DNA from 2 places in the Rhizobium sp. CC-YZS058 genome. Region 2 is predicted to be linked to the other one. Evidence: predicted binding sites of a transcription regulator. Region 2 holds the regulator's gene; the other holds the start of a gene.

Region 1 (3,412 bases), 640 kb from region 2:
GTGACCCACGCAGCCAGCAAACCGCCCGCCAGCGCCGCCAGAACCGGATCGAGCCCGCTCGCCTCGCGAAAGGCGGCCATGGCGGCGACGAAACTGAGCACCAGCACGAGCGGCCCCGGCGTGGTTTCGGCGAGCGCCAGCCCGTCCAGCATTTCACCGGGCCGCAGCCAGCCGAAAGTCTCCACCGCCTGCTGCGCCACATAAGCCAGGACCGCATAGGCCCCACCGAAGGTGACGACCGCCATCTTGGCGAAGAACAGGCCGATGGCGACGAAGATTTCGCCGCCGAGCGCCGCGGCAAGGGCGACCGGCGCCATCCACAAGGCGCCCCAGACGAAGGTGAGGCGAAGGACCTGCGCAACGCTGCGTCCCCGCGCCGGCGCGCCCGAACCAATGTCCGCCGCCCCTGCCCCGCCGGCGAGGCCTGCAAGGCCAAGGAGGCCGGCCGCGAGGATGACCAGCGGAAAGGGCACGGCGAAAAGGAACAGCGCGACGAAGGCGGTGAGCGCGATCAGCCGTGCCGCCCAGGTCTTCAGCGCCCGCCGGCCGAGCCGCACCAGCGCCTCGACCACGATGGCGAGGACCGCGGCCTTCAGCCCGAAGAAGACGGCGGCGAGAAGCCCGGTCTGGTGGTAGAGCGCGTAGAGCACGGAAAGCGCCAGAATGACGGCGAGCCCCGGCAGGATGAAGAGCAGGCCGGCCACGAGCCCGCCGCGCGTGCCATGCATCAGCCAGCCGATATAGGTGGCCAGCTGCTGGGCCTCCGGACCCGGCAGCAGCATGCAGTAGTTGAGCGCATGGAGGAACCGCGCCTCGTCGATCCAGCGGCGCTTTTCCACCACCTCGCGATGCATGAGCGCGATCTGCCCGGCCGGGCCGCCGAAGCTTGAGATCCCGATCGCCGCCCAAAGGCGCGCGGCCTCGAAAAAGCTGGGGAGAACGGGGGCGGACGCCGCGTCTGTGCCCGCTGCCTCATTCCCGTCGCCAAAGGCTGCCATGACTGTCCTTACGATTTGCGGCCTGTGCAAGGCCGGCGCCTCCTGCCTTTGCCCTGCGAGCGATGACGGGACGATGACAGATCGGCCTGTGACGAAGCGATGAAATCTTGCCCGTCGGCTTGCGCCTCGTCTTGACACCCGCACGGACCATCCTTATCTCGACGGCGCTGGCACTCGCCAAAGGGGAGTGCTAACATCATCCGGCGGATCGGCTCGCGAGGAGCGATCCGCAGCGTCATTTGATCGAGGGATAAGACAATGACAAGCACCAACTTCCGTCCGCTTCACGACCGTGTCGTGGTTCGCCGCGTCGAGTCCGAAGCCAAGACCAAGGGCGGCATCATCATCCCGGACACCGCAAAGGAAAAGCCGCAGGAAGGCGAAATCGTCGCCGTCGGCACCGGCGCGCGTGACGAGTCCGGCAAGGTGATCCCGCTGGATGTCAAGGCTGGCGATCGCGTGCTGTTCGGCAAGTGGTCGGGCACCGAGGTCAAGCTCAACGGCGAAGACCTGCTGATCATGAAGGAATCCGACATCATGGGCGTTATCGCCTAAGGTCGATCCCTTCCTTCCATCCTGAGTTTACAACCATTGGGCAACCCGCCCGGGAGTTTGAAAAATGGCAGCCAAAGAAGTCAAGTTCGGCCGCACTGCGCGCGAAAAGATGCTGCGCGGCGTCGACGTTCTCGCCGATGCAGTGAAGGTGACGCTCGGCCCGAAGGGTCGCAACGTCGTGATCGACAAGTCCTTCGGCGCACCGCGCATCACCAAGGACGGCGTATCGGTCGCCAAGGAAATCGAACTGGAAGACAAGTTCGAGAACATGGGCGCCCAGATGGTGCGCGAAGTGGCCTCGAAGACCAACGACATCGCCGGTGACGGCACCACGACCGCGACCGTTCTCGCCCAGGCGATCGTCAAGGAAGGCAACAAGGCCGTTGCCGCCGGCATGAACCCGATGGACCTGAAGCGCGGCATCGACCTCGCCGTCTCCGCCGTCGTCAAGGACCTGCAGGCCAAGGCCAAGCCGATCTCCACCTCGGAAGAAGTTGCCCAGGTCGGCACGATCTCGGCAAACGGCGACAAGCAGGTCGGCGCTGATATCGCCGAAGCCATGCAGAAGGTCGGCAATGAAGGCGTGATCACGGTTGAAGAAGCCAAGACCGCCGAAACCGAACTCGAAGTCGTCGAAGGCATGCAGTTCGACCGCGGCTACCTGTCGCCCTACTTCGTCACCAACCCGGAAAAGATGGTCGCCGATCTCGAAGACGCCTTCATTCTCCTGCACGAGAAGAAGCTCTCGAACCTCCAGGCGATGCTCCCGGTTCTCGAAGCCGTCGTCCAGACCGGCAAGCCGCTCCTCATCATCGCTGAAGACGTCGAAGGCGAAGCGCTGGCGACCCTCGTCGTCAACAAGCTGCGTGGCGGCCTCAAGATCGCTGCCGTCAAGGCTCCGGGCTTCGGCGACCGCCGCAAGGCCATGCTCGAAGACATCGCCATCCTGACGGGTGGCACGGTGATCTCCGAAGACCTCGGCATCAAGCTCGAAAACGTCACCATCGACATGCTCGGCCGCTCCAAGAAGGTTTCGATCTCCAAGGAGAACACGACCATCGTTGACGGCGCCGGCGCCAAGAACGAGATCGAAGGCCGCGTGGCCCAGATCAAGGCGCAGATCGAGGAAACCACCTCGGACTACGACCGCGAAAAGCTGCAGGAACGTCTGGCCAAGCTCGCTGGCGGCGTTGCCGTCATCCGCGTCGGCGGCTCGACGGAAGTCGAAGTCAAGGAAAAGAAGGACCGCATCGACGACGCGCTGAACGCAACGCGCGCCGCCGTTCAGGAAGGCATCGTTCCCGGTGGTGGCGTCGCTCTGCTGCGCTCCTCCACCAAGATCGACGTGAAGGGCGAAAATTCCGACCAGGAAGCCGGCGTGAACATCATCCGTCGCGCCCTGCAGTCGCTCGTTCGCCAGATCGCCGACAATGCCGGTGACGAAGCCTCGATCGTGGTCGGCAAGATCCTCGAGAAGAACGACGACAACTACGGCTACAACGCCCAGACCTCCGAATATGGCGACATGCTCTCCATGGGCATCGTCGACCCGGTCAAGGTCGTTCGCACCGCGCTGCAGAACGCAGCTTCTGTCGCCTCGCTGCTGATCACCACCGAAGCCATGATCGCCGAACTGCCCAAGAAGGACGCTCCGGCTATGCCGGGCGGCATGGGCGGCATGGGCATGGACGGCATGATGTAATCAGGCCGTTCGGCGAAAGCCGGATGCCGAATTGAGAAGGCGGCCTCGCAAGGGGCCGCCTTTTTCGCATCTTGCGCTCCGCCGCGTCGAACCGCCTGCCCCTCTCGCCGCCGGCCCTGCGGCGCTTATCTTCCAGCGGCGAACGGCGGGAAAGGAC
Region 2 (3,412 bases):
TTGACGCTGTCCAGCGCTGCGGCGTCAACGCGGAAGCAGAGATGCCCCGGGCCGCGGCTGCCATGGGGCGGAACGGGAAGCCCGGGTCCCGGCGCCTCCGTCTCTTCCGGGTTGAAGATCAGCAGCACACCGGCGCCACATCGGTAGAAGATGTGGCGGTTTTCGACCTTGCCGATCTGTCGAAGGCCGAGGACGCCGCCGTAGAAGGCTTCCGCCGCATCGAGATCCGGCGCATAGAGCGCCGTTTCCAGAATGCCGGCCAGAGCTTGCGTGCGGATTGCGGCCATTCGTGCCTCAGGCGATCGTCTGCTTCTGCAGCGAGACGAGATCGCTGATGCCGCTCTTTGCCAAGCCCATCAGCGAGGCGAACTCGGCCTCTGAGAACGGCTTGCCCTCCGCGGTGCCCTGGATCTCGACGATGCCGCCGGCGCCGGTCATGACGAAGTTCGCGTCGGTCTCGGCGGCGGAGTCCTCCAGATAGTCGAGATCGATCACGGCCTGATCGGCAAAGATGCCGCAGGAAATGGCAGCGACATGATCTTTGAGCACGCGCTCGACCTTGACCATGTTGCGCGCTTCCATCCACTTCAGGCAGTCATGAAGCGCGATCCAGGCGCCGGTGATCGAGGCCGTGCGGGTGCCGCCATCGGCCTGGATCACGTCGCAGTCGAGCGAGATCTGCCGTTCGCCGAGCGCCTGCAGGTCGACGACCGCGCGCAGCGAGCGGCCGATCAGCCGCTGAATCTCCTGGGTGCGGCCGCTCTGCTTGCCGCTGGCGGCCTCGCGCTTCATGCGCTCGCCGGTGGCACGCGGCAGCATGCCGTATTCCGCCGTCACCCAGCCCTTGCCGGAGTTGCGCAGCCATGGCGGCGTCTTTTCCTCAAGGCTCGCGGTGCACAGCACATGCGTATCGCCGAACTTGACGAGGCAGGAGCCCTCGGCATGCTTCGAGACGTTGCGCTCGAAGGAGACCTGGCGCATCTGATCTGTTTTCCGGCCCGAGGGACGCATGGGTTCACTCCTTATCGTTCTTGTGGGTGCCTTCTAGCCTATGTCGAAGGTAAGGGAAATGCGGCCGCTCAAAGATAAGGCAGGGCGGCTTTGGCCTTTTGTCGGAGGCGCAGACGTCCTATATTTCGAGGGCGAAACGGCAAGAAGGGCCAACAGAGACTGATGGCGGTGAACACGACAGCAATGCGCGATCGCCTGGCGCTGCTCGACGAACGATCCGGAGAGATCTTTCGTCGCATCGTGGAAAGCTATCTGGAAAGCGGCGAGCCGCTCGGGTCGCGCAGCCTGTCCCGGCTGCTGCCCATGTCGCTCTCACCGGCCTCCGTGCGCAATGTGATGAGCGACCTGGAGGATCTCGGCCTCATCTATTCCCCCCATGTCAGCGCCGGCCGCCTGCCGACGCAGATCGGGCTTCGCTTCTTCGTCGATGCCTTCATGCAGGTCGGCAATCTTTCCGACGAGGACCGCGCCAATATCGACCGGCAGATCCGCCGGGGCAATCGCGAGCAGCCGGTGGAAGCGCTGCTGACAGAGGCGAGCCAGCTCCTGTCCGGCATGTCGCGCGGCGCCGGCCTGGTCATGACCGCCAAGGCCGATCCGGTGCTCAAGCATGTCGAGTTTCTGAGGGTGGCGCCGACCAAGGCGCTCGCCGTGCTGGTCGGTGCCGGCGACCAGGTGGAAAACCGGATCATCGAGCTGCCGGCGGGCGTCACATCCGCTCAGCTGACCGAGGCCGCCAATTTCCTGAACGCACATCTGGCCGGGCAGACGCTGGGCGAGGTGCGCAGCCAGCTTCAGAAGGTCAAGGAGCAGGTGCGCAGCGAGCTCGATGCGCTCTCGCGCGACCTCGTGGAGCGTGGCCTTGCCATCTGGTCGGGTGAAGAAAGCGAGGACCGCCATCCGACGCAGCTCATCGTGCGGGGTCGCGCCAATCTGCTCGAAGGATTGACCGGGGCGGAGGATATCGATCGGCTGCGCATGCTGTTCGACGATCTCGAGAAGAAGGACAGCCTGATCGAGCTCTTGAACCTCGCGGAAGCCGGTCCCGGCGTGCGCATCTTCATCGGCTCGGAGAACAAGCTGTTCTCGCTCTCCGGTTCCTCGCTCATCGTTGCGCCCTATCGCAATGGCGAGGACCGGGTGGTCGGCGCGGTCGGCGTGATCGGGCCGACGCGGCTGAACTATGCGCGGATCGTTCCGATGGTCGATTACACCGCGCAGTTGATGTCGCGGCTCTCCCGCCAGACCAGCTAGAGCGGAGACGGGTACGGCCGAAATGCCGCCCGCTCTTGATTTTCACGCCCCGAAGTTCGATATCGGCGGCATATTCACCACGCATAGTTCATTCCGGAGACGTCATGACCGACGAGACGAAAAGACACGCAAATCAGGCGAACGACGCGGCCGAAACCGAAGCCGTCCAGATGCCTGAGGCCGGCGCTGACGCAGGCGCCGCCGAAGGCGTGGCTGAGACTTTTGCCGATCCGAACCCGGCCGTTTCCGAGCCGGATCCGCTCGAGCTCGCCCGTGCGGAAGCGGCCGATTTCCGCGACCGCTATCTGCGGCTCGCCGCCGAAATGGACAATCTGCGCCGGCGCACCGAACGGGACGTGAAGGACGCCAAGTCCTATTCCGTCGCCGGCTTCGCGCGCGACATGCTCGCCGTTTCCGACAATCTGCGCCGGGCGCTGGAAGCGGTGTCGAGCGAAGCGCGCGATGGCGCCGATGCCGGACTCAAGACCTTGATCGAAGGGGTCGAACTGACCGAGCGCTCGATGCTGTCTGCGCTTGAGCGCCACGGCGTGAAGAAGATCGAGCCGGAGGGGCAGAAGTTCGACCCGAACTTCCACCAGGCCATGTTCGAGATCCCCAATCCAGACGTGCCGAACAACACGGTGGTCCAGGTTGTCCAGGCGGGCTTCACCATCGGCGAACGCGTGTTGCGCCCCGCCATGGTCGGGGTCGCCAAGGGCGGCCCGAAGGCGGCCGCCGCCGAGAGCGAAACGCCCTCGGCCTGAGGCCTCCAACCGGGCGTGCGCACGCCCCGCACGCCCGATGGCAACCTCCGCGAAGCTGCCATACGGTCGCCCAACCCACGGCCCTCTCCGTCATCCTCGGGCTTGTCCCGAGGATCCGATCCCGCCTCTGTGATTTCTACGGGGCGGCTGGAATCATGGTGTGCGATTGGTGGCTCCAGAGCGCCGGCAGCAGATCCTCGGGACAAGCCCGAGGATGACGGAAGTGGGGAATGGCTGCGCTCGCGCCGGTGGAGGCCAGCTGCCATCAACGGTGCCTTCGCGGCACCGATCGGCCGATGTTCAGAGGGCGAAGCGGGTGGCGTCGGCGCCGTAATAGTTCAGGTATCGGCCGGAAATGTTGGTGATCGGCAGCACGATCAGAA

Evidence for each region. Region 2 encodes HrcA, which represses chaperone genes, less so after heat shock. Its sites were predicted from a motif close to GTTAGCACTCNCNNNNNGNGAGTGCTAAC; they were not measured.
Region 1: the regulator HrcA is predicted to act here: its motif matches at 1,165-1,193, upstream of groES (co-chaperone GroES).

What each region holds. Positions count from the first base shown of each region.
Region 1 covers NZ_JAYESJ010000001.1:2,866,265-2,869,676, forward strand. Annotated here, with positions in the region: gene chrA (chromate efflux transporter) at 1-998, opposite strand, end outside; gene groES (co-chaperone GroES) at 1,257-1,553, shown strand; gene groL (chaperonin GroEL) at 1,618-3,255, shown strand.
Region 2 covers NZ_JAYESJ010000001.1:3,505,703-3,509,114, reverse strand. Annotated here, with positions in the region: gene U8330_RS16805 (VOC family protein) at 1-287, opposite strand, end outside; gene rph (ribonuclease PH) at 295-1,011, opposite strand; gene hrcA (heat-inducible transcriptional repressor HrcA) at 1,195-2,265, shown strand; gene grpE (nucleotide exchange factor GrpE) at 2,370-3,029, shown strand; gene U8330_RS16785 (GNAT family N-acetyltransferase) at 3,330-3,412, opposite strand, start outside.